Regions from separate parts of the Neorhizobium turbinariae genome, predicted to be linked through region 4. Evidence: predicted binding sites of a transcription regulator. Region 4 holds the regulator's gene; each other region holds the start of a gene.
The links. The regulator LexA, encoded in region 4, represses DNA repair genes until DNA is damaged. The targets are predictions, from matches to a motif close to TGTTCNNNNTGTGTTCNG.

Region 1 (3,703 bases), on a different contig from region 4:
CTGCTCGATGACGATGGCAAGCGTCTCCGCCATTGTGCCGCACCCAGCCTGCCCGACAGCTACAACCAGGCGATCGACGGATTGGAGATCGGACCATCGACCGGCTCATGTGGATCGGCCGCATTCCGCGCACAGCCAGTTTATGTTGCCGATGTCGAGACAGCTCCCGAATGGGAAGATTTTCGCGCCTTGGCGCGGCAGCACCAACTCCGAGCCTGCTGGTCCACCCCGATCATGTCACGCATGAACACGGTTTTAGGGACTTTTGCGGTTTATCACCGCGAGCCCCGCTCACCGGAGTCACGGGACATCGAGATCGTCACACTGCTCGTCAAGATTGCTTCGCTTGCGATCGAAAGGGAGCGCAGTCGCGAGCAACGCCATCTTCTGCTGCAGGAACTGGCGCATCGGATGAAGAACTCCTTCGCTGTCGTCAGTGCCATCGCCTCCAACACGCTGAGACGGCATGTCGAAAAATCCCGCTACAGTGATTTCGAGCAACGCCTGACGGCGCTCGCGCGCGTGCAATCCCTGCTCACACAAACGAACTGGACCAGCGTCAGAGTGCACGACCTGGTCGACAACCTGGCGACCTCGCCGTTCCGCAATGGTAGCGAGCGTTTCAAGGTCCAGGGACCAGACGTGCGGCTGCCGTCGCAACTGATCTTGCCGTTTGCGCTGTCCATTCATGAGCTCTGCACCAACGCCACGAAATACGGGGCGCTCAGCAACAGCGCGGGCGAAGTGGAAATCACTTGGCGCCATGACGCTGCAACCGATCCAGAGCAACTGGTGTTCCGGTGGGTTGAGCGCAATGGCCCGCCTGTGGCGGAACCGGCCCGCAAGGGATTTGGGTCACGGATGATCAAGATGGCATTCGCCAAGAGCGTCGGCGGCGATGTCGCCTGGCACTTCAAGCCGGGAGGGGTAGAATGCGAGATCCGTGTCCCGTATGCGGCGCTCTCGATGAGCGGCGGAGATCACGAGGTGCGGAAGCGCGACAATCAGGCAGATACTCCCGCCAGCAGCCCCAAACGCGCTTCTGGCGGAAGAAGCTGATCACGCTGATCCGTTAGCGGCCTTGACCTGCACCGGTTTTGGCTGCTGTTTCAACCTGATACGCAGAGGTCGCCCCTCTACATGATCGACGTCGAAGGCATTCGTCTTCTTGACCAGGTCGCTCAGTTTCTTGAACCCGAAGGTTCGCGGGTCGAAGTCTGACGCCATGTTCCCCAGTTGACTTCCAACAGGGCCCAAAGACACCCATCCATCTTCCGTTTCCATCTGGGCGATCACTTTCCTGATGATACGCGTGGCGGCACTCAGTGGCTGAAGTGGCGGTGCGGGTGGGGCAGCATCTGCCCCCTCTACCGTTTGATGCGGTATGAGGTTTCCTGTGTAGATGAAGCGCCGGCAGGCCTGGCGGAAGCTCTCCAGCGTCTTCTGTTCGCCAAAACCGAACACATCCACGCCTTGTTCGCGGATACGGGAAGCAAGGCGGGTGAAATCGCTATCGGAGGAGACGAGGCAAAAGCCGTCGAACCGACCGCTATGCAACAGATCCATCGCGTCGATCACGAGCGTGATGTCCGAGGCATTCTTGCCCGTCGTATAGGCAAACTGTTGCTGAGGGATAATCGCATGCCGCGCCAACACGTCGATCCATGGTCTGGAGCGGCTGCTGGTAAAGTCGCCATAGATGCGCCTGACACTCGCCTCGCCGATCTTGGCAATCTCGTCGAACAGCCCGTCGACAATCCGGGCCGATGCGTTCTCCGCATCGATGAGCACCGCAAGACGTGGCGGACGTGGCTGTGGCATGCAGCAAGCTCCGGAGCGACATAGTCGTGTGCGAAGATGGATGAGGTTACCCCCGGTTGCAATCGGTGGGCGGCGACATTTTCCGGTCGCGGTTGATAGTCATTGATGTTCCGTATCTGTTCCATTAGGTAGCGATTGAACAGCAAGACCTTGGCAACGCGGATGAAGAGGACAGGCAGGTTTGATGGGCGCGGTGCCTGACCAGAACGACGCGCGGCCGATCCGGAAGATCATCCATGTAGACATGGATGCCTTTTATGCCTCCGTCGAACAGCGCGATAATCCTGAACTCCGAGGCAAGCCGGTCGCCGTCGGCCATGGGCAGGCTCGTGGCGTCGTGGCTGCTGCAAGTTATGAGGCTCGCAGGTTTGGCATCCATTCGGCCATGGCCTCCGTTACGGCAATGCGGAAGTGCCCGGACCTCATCTTCGTGCGGCCGCGGTTTGACGTCTACAAGGCGGTGTCGCTGCAGATCCGGGAGATCTTTTTGGAATATACGCCGTTGATAGAACCCTTATCGCTCGATGAGGCCTATCTCGACGTGACGGAAAACCTGAAGGGCATGCAGGTCGCTACGGAGATCGCGCAGGAAATCAGGGCAAAGATCAAGCAGGTCACCGGCCTCAACGCCTCTGCCGGGATCTCTTACTGCAAATTCCTGGCGAAGATGGCGAGCGACCTCAACAAACCGAACGGCCAGGCGGTGATCACGCCAAAGTACGGGCCGGCTTTCATGGAGGCCCTTCCGATCAAGAAGTTTCACGGCGTCGGCCCAGCGACAGCCGAAAAGATGCACCGGCTCGGCATCAAGACCGGCGCCGACCTCAAGTCGAAGTCGCTCGACTTCCTGGTCCAGCACTTCGGCAAATCCGGTCCCTACTTCTACGGACTGTCGCGGGGGATCGATGAGCGGCAGGTGCGGCCAGACCGGGTGCGGAAGTCCGTGGGTGCTGAGGACACGTTCTCGCAGGACATCCATAGCCTGGAAGCGGCGGAAACCGAGGTCATACCGCTGATCGACAAGGTCTGGCGCTATTGCGAGGCAAACGACATACGGCCGCGAACTGTAACGGTGAAGATCAAGTATGCGGACTTCCGGCAGGTGACGCGGAGCCGATCAACCGCTACGCCGATCGAGTCGGCCAAAATGATCCGCGAGATCTGCAACACGATCCTCGCAGGCGAGTTTCTAAGCGACAAGGGCGTGCGGCTGCTTGGCGTCACCCTCTCCTCGCTTGAACGGCGGAACGCAACGGTGACGGAACAGCAGTTCGACCTTGGCCTCTAGTTCTGCTCCGCCAGAGCGATCAGCTTCGCCGCAAGTCAAGATGGGTCGTGACGATGGACTTGCCGGACGACGGATGACGATCGATCGTGCGGATGCGCAAGCCATTGTTTCCAACCTTCTGGATGGTCATGGTCGCCTTCCGGTCACCATACATCTCGTTCGCCCAGGTGACGTTGAGATTGATCGTGTTACCCTTCCGGCTGCCCGAGAGAGTGGAAGGCTTGCCTGATACACCGACATAGGTGCCGGAATAGGAGTTGCCGGACGTCTTGACCTTGGCATTGAAGCCGCGCGTCACGACAACAAGCGCACGGCAAGAACCGTCCATCGAGAAACTCGAAGCTTGTGCGTCCGACTTCATGTTGCAGGTCACGCTGACATTCTCGCCGCCGAGCTTTCGAAGAACCTTGCCTCCGCCCGTCCAGTTGCCTTCGATGGACCTCAGGAAGTCTTCTTCGGCCGCATATGCGTTGCCGGATAACATTGCGGCCGACGCCAGCACCGCAGCAAACAGCACTTTCATGATCCGATCTCCTTGTTTTCGGGAAGAAGAACTATCGACCGCCGATGACGTTCCCGACATGCGCGCTCCGT
Region 2 (3,703 bases), on a different contig from region 4:
CATGACGCCGATGCCGCGCCATGACTATCGCCTGGGCGTTCCCGAAAAAGGCCGCTGGGAGGTTGTCCTCAACACTGATGCCGGGATCTATGGCGGGTCGAATTTCGGCCAGACGGAAGCGTGGACGGAAGACATCCCGTGCCATGGCCGCGGTCAGTCGATCTCGCTGAACCTGCCGCCGCTCGCCACCGTCTTCCTGCGCTGGCGAGCCTGATCAGGTGTCTCGCCAACCGCTCAGATAGGTGACCTTATCGACGCCGGCGAAGCGCCCCACACGCAAGAGTTCTGCGTCGAGCTTCTCCAGGCGCCCGGCGGAGGGGCGCACGCCCTTTTCCAGCCACAGCTTCCTCACATTGAGGCTGCCTGCCTTGCGGTCGGCCTTCATGTCGATGCGGCCGATCATCCGCGCACCTTCCATGAGCGGAAAGACGTAATATCCATATTGCCGCTTCGGCTCCGGCACGAAGACCTCGATGCGATAGGAGAAGTTGAACAGGCGCTCGGCGCGGTCGCGATTGCGCAACAGCGGGTCGAAGGGGCTGAGGACACGCACCCGCGCCGGCGGCTCCGGCACATCGCCAAGGGCTTCCGGAAAACCGGCGAGCGCGAACGAAGCGCGAGGACGACTGCCGTCGGCAGTCTCGATCAGCACTTCCGCCAGTTCGTCGCGATGCGCCTTCACCCAGTCCTTCGCCTCGTCCGGCGTGACGAGATCCCAGAAGGCGGCGAGCTCGCCCGAGGTGGCAAAGCCGAGACGACGCAGAGCACTGCGACAGGCCCAGTCGATGAACTCCTCGTGGCTCACTTCCGGCTCGTGGTGCTGCGGCTGGATCACCCGCTCCGTCAGGTCGTAGATCTTCTGGAAGTTCTCGCGGCCGGCAATCGCCAGCTTGCCGGTGTGCCAGTAATATTCGAGCGCTGTCTTGTTCGGGTGCCAGTTCCACCAGCCGCCGGACTTGTGCTCTTCGGCCTTGAGTTCACGCGACATGATCGCGCCGTTTTCGGCAATGTAGCGGAACGTATCCTCGAAGGCGGAATCGAAGCCTTCGCCGTGCCACTTGCGCCAGCGCTCGGCGATGATCGGCTCGCGGCGGCGAAACCTGTGTTTCCAATAGCGGAAGAAGCGCGCCGGGATGATCGAGGCATCATGCGTCCAGTGCTCGAAAAGCTCGCGATCCTTCTCGAGCAGCGCCGTCAGGTGCTCGCGCCGATAGGTCTGGTTGCGCGAAAACAAGATCATGTGGTGGGCGCGCTCCACCGTCGCGATGCTGTCGACCTGCACAAAGCCGAGGTCATCGATGAGCTGCAGCAGGGCCTGCTTGTTCAGCGACCGCGTCGGTGACGCCGACAGCTGCTGTCGCTCCAGAAAGATCCTTCGTGCCTGGTCATTCGCAATGAGAATCGCCATGGAGGAAAGACTAGAATGCCGAGGCCGAGGTTGCAATGTTCACGTTCAGTTCTGCATTTCCCTCCCCGTCGTTACGGTCTATAGAGGCGGCGAACGCGAGGGGTGCCCTTGGACATTCGTTTTGAACAGGCAGAAGCACGGTTCGAGGGACGCACCGTTCTTCATCCGCTGACCCTTACGCTCAGCGAGCGGCGGATCGGCATCATCGGCCTTAACGGCTCCGGCAAGACAACGTTTGCCCGCATGATCAACGGGCTTGTCACGCCCGCAGCCGGACGCGTCACCGTCAACGGCTTCGATACGGCAAGCGATGGGGAGCAGGTGCGCTCGGCGGCGGGCTTCATCTTCCAGAACCCGCAGAACCAGATCGTCCTGCCGATCCTCAAGGAAGACATCGCGCTTGGGCTCACCAGCCGGAAACTCTCGCGGGAGGAAAAGCAGGCGGAAGTGAACGCCGTGCTCGCTCGTTTCGGGATCGAGCATCTGGCGGACCGGCGCGTTCATGAGCTTTCGGGTGGCGAACTGCAGCTCGCGGCGCTCGCCTCGGTACTGGTGACGCGACCTGAAATCCTCATCATGGACGAGCCGACCAACCAGCTCGACCTGCGCAATCGGGCCCTGGTGGAAAAGACCGTGCATTCGCTCGAAGAAAACGTCCTCGTCATCAGCCACGATCTGGATTTGATCGCCGGCTTCGACCGCGTCCTGCTGTTCCACGAAGGCCGGCTGCTGGCCGATGGCGAGCCGCCGGCTGTCATCGACCAGTACCGGACGCTCTGCGCCGCATGAAGACGCTTTACGTTCAAGGCGACACCTGGCTGCACCGGCTTTCGCCGGGCCTCAAGCTTGGCGGCCTTGCCGTCTTCAGCCTGCTGCTTTTCGTGACCGCTTCCCCGGTGGTGCTGGCGGCTGCTGTTTTCCTTGCCGGCGCAATTCACGCGTCGATGTGCTTCGGCGTGGCGCGGACATGGCAGCAGTTGCGGGTGATTCTGCTTTCCATCTCCATCCTCACAGTCTTCACGCTGCTTCTGAACGGCCCGGCGGACGCGCTCGCTGTTTTCCTGAGGCTGGTGGCACTTGCGGTCCTCGCTGCAACTATAACGGCAACCACGAGCACGGCCGAGTTCATCGACACGATCACCGCGGGCGCACGCCCACTCGAGCGCATCGGGCTGGTCAAGGCGGCGGATCTTGGTCTTGCCATCGGCCTCGTGGTGCGTTTCGTGCCGGAAGTGCTGGCCCGGTACGAAGCGATCCGCGATGCCCACCACGCGCGCGGGTTGAAACAGCGACCGCTAACGCTCGCGGTGCCGCTGATCATCCAGACGCTGCGCCATGCCGACGAGATTGCCGCCGCCATTGACGCTCGCGGCATCCGCGGGCAGAACAACCGCAAACTCGGCGAAGGGAGCTGAACATGGCTACACGGGATCTCGTTCTGGCAGCGCTTTTCGCAGCCATCATCGTCGCACTCGGCCTCGTGCCGCCGATCATGCTGGGCTTCATCCCGGTGCCGATCACCGCTCAGTCGCTCGGCGTCATGCTGGCCGGCGTCATCCTCGGCGCAAAGCGCGGCGGGCTTGCCGTTCTGCTGGTGCTCGTCCTCGTCGCAATCGGGTTGCCGGTTCTTTCGGGCGGCCGCGGCGGCCTTGCCACCTTTGTCCTGCCGACCGCTGGCTACCTTGTGGGCTGGTTCTTTGCCGCCGTTGCGATCGGCTATTGCTCGGAGCGCTTCGTCGGCCGTTCGCAAAGCGCACTCGTGCAGGTCACCGGCTTCTTCATGGCAGCGATGATCGGCGGCGTCGTGATCCTCCACGGTCTCGGCATCCTGTGGCTGGCCTATGGCACCGGCACCGGGCTCAGCACCGCGTTCCTGGGCGACCTGGCCTTCATTCCCGGCGACATCCTGAAGGCGGCAATCGCGGCGCTTGCCGGTCGCGCCGTCATGGTCGGTTACCCGCTGCTGCCGCAGCGCGCCTGAGCCAAGCTAATCCAGGTACTGGTAGAGCCAGTCGCGCAGTTCCTCGGGAAGGGCCACCGGCTCACGGCTTTCCGCATCGCAGGCGCACCACAGGATTTCGGCTTCCGCCACGGCTTCCGAACCGCGCATCATGCGGACAAGGAAGCCCGCCGACTTGCCGCCGATCTTGCTGACGCCAACGGTTGTGTGAACGACATCGCCGAGCTTCAGCGGCGAATGGAAGTTGCAGGTGACCTTGCCGATGGTGAAGAACGGGTCGCTCGGCTGCGCATCGCGCCGACGCCAGAACTCCGCCACCGCTTCCTCGGCCCGGG
Region 3 (3,703 bases), on a different contig from region 4:
GGCGGCTCATCCTACATCAGGCGAGCCAAATTCAGGGGGCTCATGTCATGGCGAAAATCCGCAAGGTCGCATTCCAGATGGACCACATCTCCGGCATCAAGATTGCCGGTGACTCCACCTTCGCCATGGCGCTCGAGGCGCAGTCGCGCGGCTACGAGCTGTTCCACTACACGCCGGACCGGCTGACCATGCGCGACGGCAAGATATTCGCGGCGCTTGAGCCGCTGCAGGTTCGCGACATCAAGGGTGACCACTTCACGCTCGGCGAAAAGGAGCGCGTTGATCTGTCGACCATGGACGTGGTGCATCTGCGCCAGGATCCGCCCTTCGACATGGGCTACATCACCTCGACGCATCTGCTGGAGCGCATCCACCCGAAGACACTGGTGGTGAACGACCCCGCCTGGGTGCGCAATTCACCGGAAAAGATCTTCGTGACCGAGTTCGCGGACCTGATGCCGCCGACATTGATCTCGCGCGATGCCGCCGAGATTGCCCGTTTCCGCCATGAACTCGGTGACATCATCCTGAAGCCGCTCTACGGCAACGGTGGGGCCGGCGTGTTCCATTCCGCCCGTGATGACCGCAACTTCACCTCGCTGCTTGAGATGTTTGCGCAGATGTATCGCGGCGAACCCTATATCGCGCAGGCCTATCTCCCGGCGGTGCGCCAGGGCGACAAGCGCATCCTGCTTGTCGACGGCGAGCCGGTGGGCGCGATCAACCGAGTGCCGGCCGAAACCGACAGCCGCTCCAACATGCATGTCGGCGGGCGCGCCGAGCCGACCGAACTCACGACGCGCGAAAAGGAAATCTGCGCCCGGATCGGGCCGGCACTGCGCGAGCGCGGCTTCATCTTCGTCGGCATAGACGTGATCGGAGACTACATGACGGAGATCAACGTCACCTCTCCGACCGGCATTCGTGAAGTGAAGAAGTTCGGCGGTGCCGACGTGGCCAGCCTGCTCTGGGACGCGATCGACGCCAAGCGCGCCGGCTGACGCGTTCGCACCTGTTCTCCGGTTGCAACCGGCTGCGCGTTTTGCGTGCAAAATCGTGGCCGATGTTCATGCAATGTTCTTGAACTGGAAGTTCTTCTGTGCCAGATTGTCGTCGCTGGCACGGAAAGCGACCCACGCCGACGTTCCGGACATGATGTTTGGGAGCGGGAAGCATGGTAGCGCGTGTGAGCACGGTGGCATTCCAGGGCATTGAGGGCGTTCCCGTCGATGTCCAGGTCATGGTCGGGCCCGGCAAGATGGGCATGCATATCGTGGGCCTGCCGGACAAGGCGGTGGCGGAAAGCCGCGAGCGGGTCCAGGCGGCCCTTCATGCCTCGGGGCTTGCGATGCCGCCCAAGAAGGTCACCGTCAATCTCGCGCCCGCAGATCTGCCGAAAGAGGGCTCGCACTTCGACTTCCCCATCGCGCTTGGTTTGATGGCGGCGCTCGGTGCCATACCGGGTGATGCCGTTGCCGATTATGTCGTTTTGGGCGAGCTGAACCTTGATGGCACGCTGGCACCTGTGGCGGGCGCCTTGCCGGCGGCGATCGGCGCCAACGCGCTGGGCAAGGGCCTGATCTGCCCGGCCGACAGCGGGGCGGAAGCCGCCTGGGCGGGAGCCGATATCGACATCATCGCGCCGCGCAGCCTGATTGCGCTCGCCAACCATTTTCGCGGCACCCAGGTCATCTCGCGGCCACAGCCCGCGGTACGCGCCCTGCCGTCCAACCTGCCGGACCTCGTGGATATCAAGGGACAGGAAAGCGCCAAGCGGGCGCTGGAAGTCGCGGCGGCTGGTGGGCACAACCTGTTGATGGTCGGGCCTCCAGGGTCAGGGAAATCCATGCTCGCGGCGCGCCTGCCGTCGATCCTGCCGCCGCTTTCGGCCTCCGAGCTTCTCGAGGTGTCGATGATCCACTCGATCGCTGGTCAGCTCTCGGGCGGCAAGCTGTCGGATCGCCGCCCCTACCGTACGCCGCATCATTCGGCGACCATGGCGGCGCTGATCGGCGGCGGGCTGCGTGCAAAGCCGGGCGAGACCTCGCTTGCCCATCACGGCGTGTTGTTTCTCGACGAGTTCCCCGAGTTCTCGCCGCAGGTGCTCGACGCGCTGCGCCAGCCGCTGGAAAGCGGCGAATGCATCATTGCCCGCGCCAACCACCGCGTCACCTATCCGGCCAACATCCAACTCGTCGCAGCCATGAACCCCTGCAAATGCGGCATGGCAGGCGAACCGGGCCATAGCTGTGCACGCGGGCCAAGATGCGCTGCCGACTACCAGGCGCGCATATCCGGTCCGCTGATGGATCGCATCGACATCCGCATCGATGTGCCGGCGGTTTCGGCGGCCGATCTCATTCGGCCGGCGCCTGCGGAGCGAAGTGCGGATGTGGCGCGTCGGGTTGCGGCGGCACGCGAGCGGCAAAGGGAGCGGTTCGAGAATGCGGGCGCCCTGGGCGTATCAACGAACGCGCGGTGCTCGACAGCGCTGATCGAAACGATCGCCGAGCCGGATGCGGGCGGGCTGCAGTTGCTGCGTGATGCAGCAGAAAAGATGAAGTTTTCGGCCCGCGGCTATCATCGGGTGCTGAAGGTGGCGCGCACGCTTGCCGACCTTGATGATCGTGACACCGTCGGCCGCATCCACATCGCCGAGGCCATTTCCTACCGGATGGCAGGGGAGCGGCTCGCCATGGCGACGGCGTGAGGAGGCCCGGCATCGCGGGCCTCGCATCGCGGTAAGTGCGGACATGATCCTCGGGAAGGATCATGTCCGCCAGTAGGCGAGATTAGTTGCCGAGGCCTTCGAAGAGCGCCGTCGACAGGTAACGTTCGGCGAAGGAGGGGATGATCACGACAATGTTCTTGCCGGCATTTTCCTCGCGGCTGCCGACGCGGATTGCCGCCGCCAGCGCGGCCCCGGAAGAAATGCCGACCGGCACGCCTTCGAGCTTGGCAACGAGCCGCGCGGTTTCCATCGCGTCGGCGCTGTTGATGGTGACGACTTCGTCATAAACGTCCGTGTCGAGGATTTTCGGTGCGAAGCCGGCACCAATGCCCTGGATCTTGTGCGGACCCGGCTGGCCGCCTGACAGAACCGGGGACTCTTCCGGCTCGACGGCAATGACCTTCACGCCGGGCTTGCGGCTCTTGAGAACCTGGCCTGCGCCGGTGATCGTGCCGCCGGTGCCGATGCCGGAAACGAAGATGTCGACTTCGCCATTGGTGTCGTTCCAGATCTCCTCGGCCGTCGTCTTGCGGTGGATTTCCGGGTTGGCCGGGTTTTCGAATTGCTGCGGAATGATGGCGTCCGACAGACTTGCGGCGAGTTCTTCCGCCTTGGCGATGGCGCCCTTCATGCCTTTGGGGCCTTCGGTCAGCACCAGTTCCGCACCGAGAAGCGCCAGCATCTTGCGGCGCTCGATCGACATGGTCTCCGGCATGGTGAGGATGAGCTTGTAGCCCTTGGCGGCAGCGGCAAAGGCGAGCGCGATGCCGGTGTTGCCCGAGGTCGGCTCAACGAGCGTTGTCTTGCCGGGGGTGATCTTGCCCTGTGCTTCGAGGCTCTCGATCATCGCAACGCCGATACGATCCTTCACCGAGGCGATCGGGTTGAAGAACTCGAGCTTGGCGAGCAGGTTCGCCTTCACGCCCTTTTCGCGCGCCAGCTTGTCCAGCCGCACGATCGGCGTATCGCCAA
Region 4 (3,703 bases):
ATGCGATCAGCACCGGAAGGCGGGTTCAGCTGTGTCTCCAAGGCGTGGTGTGCGGCCAAAACCGATGGGAGCGTGACGGTCGCGGTGGTCGAGGATGGACGTTTCGCAGGCGCGGCGTGTGATGCCTCCGACATCGTCATAGCTCCAAGCGCCCGCTTCCACGAGTGTCGCTCCGGCGCGCTGATGATCAGCGGGCAAACGCTTCGAAAGGCAGGGGCGCTTGAGATCAACTTCAACCGCGCGAAGCAACGCGATCTTTGGACAGCAAGTGCTGCCATGGTCGGGCTCAGTCGCTCTTGGAACCGGCACCGCCATTACGACTGGCGGAGCAAAAGTTTCAGCGCGGAGCTGCCGGCGCCGCTTCGGGCTCTTCTCAGTGGTAGCGGCGAATAAGGCCGACGAGCTTGCCCTGAATCTTGACCCGGTCCGGCGGGAAGATGCGGGTTTCGTAAGCCGGGTTGGCAGCCTCCAGCGCGATCGAGCCGCCGCGACGACGGAAGCGCTTCAACGTTGCTTCTTCATCATCAACAAGCGCCACGATAATGTCGCCCGGATTGGCGGTGCTGCCGTTGCGGATCACCACCGTATCGCCATCGAGAATGCCGGCCTCGATCATCGAGTCGCCCTTGACCTCAAGCGCGTAATGCTCGCCCGCACCGAGCATCTCGGCTGGTACGGTAATATCGTGGGTGTTGTTCTGGATCGCCGAAATCGGCACGCCGGCCGCGATGCGTCCCATGACGGGGACAGTCGCCGAATTGGAATTGTCGGCCGCGGCGGGTGCAGGTTTGGCGGACGCGGTAGACGCTGACGGTTTACCAAGGCTGCCTTCGATCACACTCGGCGAGAAACCGCGGCGGGGCTGCATGCTGGGGGAGTAGGCCTCAGGGAGCTTGATGACTTCCAGGGCCCGGGCGCGGTTTGGAAGCCGGCGAATGAAGCCGCGTTCCTCAAGCGCTGTGATCAACCGGTGGATGCCAGACTTCGATGCGAGATCAAGTGCGTCCTTCATCTCGTCGAAAGATGGCGGTACGCCTGACTCCTTCATTCGTTCGTGAATGAAAAGCAGCAATTCCTGTTGTTTGCGCGTCAGCATGTCAGCACCCCAAGAGTCGGAAACAAATCCAGAACAGACACTATCTGTTCAGTATGTGTTCCGCAAGTGGCTAAATATCCGTGAAGTCATATGCATTTTTGTTGATCAGGAGCCGGTGATCTGGCCGTGAGAGCACTTGCTGCTGGCGTCGCGGTTGCCAATTTAAAAGGCCGGTTCTGGCTCGGGGGTATGACGTGAACGCAAGAGCAATCGATCATCTGGTCCTACCGGTGAAGGATCTGGCAGTGACGCGGGCGCGCCTTGGTGACCTTGGGTTCACGGTTGCACCCGATGCGCTGCACCCATTTGGCACCGCCAACGCCTGTGTTTTCCTGCGGGATGGGAGTTATCTGGAGCCGCTCGCATTCGCCAATCGTCGTCAGGCCGCAGCGGCTGCGAAGCGTGGCAATGTGTTCACCGAGCGCAATCTTGCCTTCTGTCGCACGAGGCATCGGGAGGGGCTTTCAGCCATCGTGCTCGCCACCGATGATGCGCAGGCGGATCATACCGCTTTCACGGCGCAGGGCATATCCGGCGGCGAGATGCTGGAGTTCGCCCGGCCGATGAAGCTTCCGGATGGCACGGAATCGGAGGCACGCTTTCGTCTCGCCTTTGCGGCCGACTCGCAGTCACCCAATTTCTTTCTGTTCTCCTGTCAGAGATTGAATCCACTGCCTTCGGGGCGGGAGGAACTGCTGAGCCATGCGAACGCGGTGATCGGCATCAGCGAGATCATCCTGGGTGCATCACAGCCCGATGCGGCCGTGCCGCTATTGGCGCAGGTGTTCGAGCATGAGCAGGATGAGTTGGGCGCCGGTTTCGTGGCAGCGAACGGCGTCCGTACACGGGTGATGTCCGACGATGACCTGGGGCTGCATTTCCTTCTTCCACCTCAAGCTGGCGGGGAAGGGCTGCAGGGCTGCGCCGTGATCTTCAAGACTACCGATCTTGCCGTGACAGAGATTACCCTTGCTGCTAATGACGTCGCATTCATCCGCCGAGAGGGCCGGGTGCTTGTTTCGGCAGCGCCCGGTCAGGGCGTTCTGTTCGGGTTTGAGGAATAGATCATGGAAGTTGCGGCCAATTCTCGTGTGCTCGTTGGTGAAGGCGCGGGCCAGGTTGTCTTCGCTCAGGATGCAAGGCTTTCGCTGATCGCCGGCCCCTGCCAGATGGAAACACGCGAGCACGCCTTCGACATTGCCGGCACGCTCAAGGAGCTCTGCGCCGAACTTGGCATCGGGCTGGTCTACAAGTCGTCCTTCGACAAGGCGAACCGCACCTCCATCTCCGGCAAGCGCGGCATCGGGCTTGAGCCTGCCATGGAGATCTTCGAAGATCTCAAGAAGGAGTTCGGATTTCCGGTTCTGACGGACATCCACACCGAAGAGCAGTGCGGCCTCGTCGCGAAGACTGTCGACATCCTGCAGATTCCCGCGTTTCTCAGCCGCCAGACGGACCTTTTGGTCGCGGCGGCAAAGACGGGCCGCGTCATCAACGTCAAGAAGGGGCAGTTCCTCGCGCCTTGGGACATGAAGAACGTGCTCGCCAAATTCACGCAAAGCGGCAATCCGAATGTGCTGCTCTGCGAACGCGGTGCCTCCTTCGGTTACAATACGCTTGTGTCCGACATGCGCTCGCTGCCGATCATGGCCTCGCTTGGTGCGCCGGTGGTGTTCGATGCGACCCATTCGGTGCAGCAGCCAGGCGGCCAGGGTGGCTCATCCGGCGGCCAGCGCGAGTTTGTCGAAACGCTGGCGCGGGCAGCCGTTGCCGTGGGCGTCGCCGGCGTATTCATTGAAACCCATGAAGATCCGGACAATGCGCCATCTGACGGCCCGAACATGGTGCGCCTGAAGGATATGCGCCGCCTTCTCGAAAAACTGCTCGCCTTCGACGCGATCGCCAAGGCCAATTGAGCACGGTCTCGTGTCACCGGCGCGAGACAAGCTTCTACGACATTCAAAAGTCCAACCAGGGAGAGACCCTTGACCGCCATCACCGATATCATTGCCCGCGAAATCCTCGACAGCCGCGGCAATCCCACCGTGGAAGTGGACGTTTATCTTGAAGACGGCTCGATGGGCCGTGCAGCCGTTCCGTCTGGCGCCTCGACCGGCGCACATGAGGCGGTGGAACTGCGCGACGGTGGCAAGCGCTACAACGGCAAGGGTGTCGAGAAGGCTGTCGAAGCGGTCAATACCGAGATCTTCGATGCGATCGGCGGTTTCGATGCCGAAAGCCAGATCCACATCGACAAGACGATGATCGCGCTCGATGGCACACCGAACAAGTCTCGTCTCGGCGCCAATGCCATCCTCGGCGTCTCGCTCGCTGTTGCCAAGGCTGCGGCTGAATCGTCCGGCCTTCCGCTCTATCGTTATATTGGTGGTGCCAGCGCGCATCTCCTGCCGGTGCCGATGATGAACATCATCAATGGCGGCGCGCATGCCGACAACCCGATCGACTTCCAGGAATTCATGATCATGCCGGTCGGCGCCGACACGCTGAAGGATGCCGTGCGCATGGGCGCGGAAATCTTCCACGTGTTGAAGAAGGAGCTTGCTGCCCAGGGTCACAACACCAACGTCGGCGACGAAGGTGGTTTTG

Region 1: a site for LexA is predicted at 1,928-1,945, ahead of dinB (DNA polymerase IV). Genes of this name have one in related genera too.
Region 2: a site for LexA is predicted at 1,445-1,462, ahead of M0654_RS11745 (energy-coupling factor ABC transporter ATP-binding protein). Genes of this name have one in related genera too.
Region 3: a site for LexA is predicted at 1,065-1,082, ahead of M0654_RS10325 (YifB family Mg chelatase-like AAA ATPase). Genes of this name have one in related genera too.

What each region holds. Positions count from the first base shown of each region.
Region 1 is NZ_JALPRY010000007.1:79,155-82,857, reverse strand. Features, by position in the region: gene M0654_RS05465 (sensor histidine kinase) at 1-1,059, shown strand, start outside; gene M0654_RS05460 (NYN domain-containing protein) at 1,060-1,821, opposite strand; gene dinB (DNA polymerase IV) at 2,006-3,109, shown strand; gene M0654_RS05450 (hypothetical protein) at 3,129-3,632, opposite strand.
Region 2 is NZ_JALPRY010000012.1:206,907-210,609, forward strand. Features, by position in the region: gene glgB (1,4-alpha-glucan branching protein GlgB) at 1-214, shown strand, start outside; gene M0654_RS11740 (winged helix-turn-helix domain-containing protein) at 215-1,408, opposite strand; gene M0654_RS11745 (energy-coupling factor ABC transporter ATP-binding protein) at 1,517-2,197, shown strand; gene M0654_RS11750 (energy-coupling factor transporter transmembrane component T family protein) at 2,194-2,823, shown strand; gene M0654_RS11755 (biotin transporter BioY) at 2,826-3,389, shown strand; gene M0654_RS11760 (acyl-CoA thioesterase) at 3,396-3,703, opposite strand, start outside.
Region 3 is NZ_JALPRY010000010.1:350,688-354,390, reverse strand. Features, by position in the region: gene gshB (glutathione synthase) at 48-1,001, shown strand; gene M0654_RS10325 (YifB family Mg chelatase-like AAA ATPase) at 1,175-2,710, shown strand; gene cysK (cysteine synthase A) at 2,793-3,703, opposite strand, start outside.
Region 4 is NZ_JALPRY010000001.1:355,491-359,193, forward strand. Features, by position in the region: gene M0654_RS01630 (ComEC/Rec2 family competence protein) at 1-393, shown strand, start outside; gene lexA (transcriptional repressor LexA) at 374-1,096, opposite strand; gene M0654_RS01640 (VOC family protein) at 1,291-2,160, shown strand; gene kdsA (3-deoxy-8-phosphooctulonate synthase) at 2,164-3,012, shown strand; gene eno (phosphopyruvate hydratase) at 3,082-3,703, shown strand, end outside.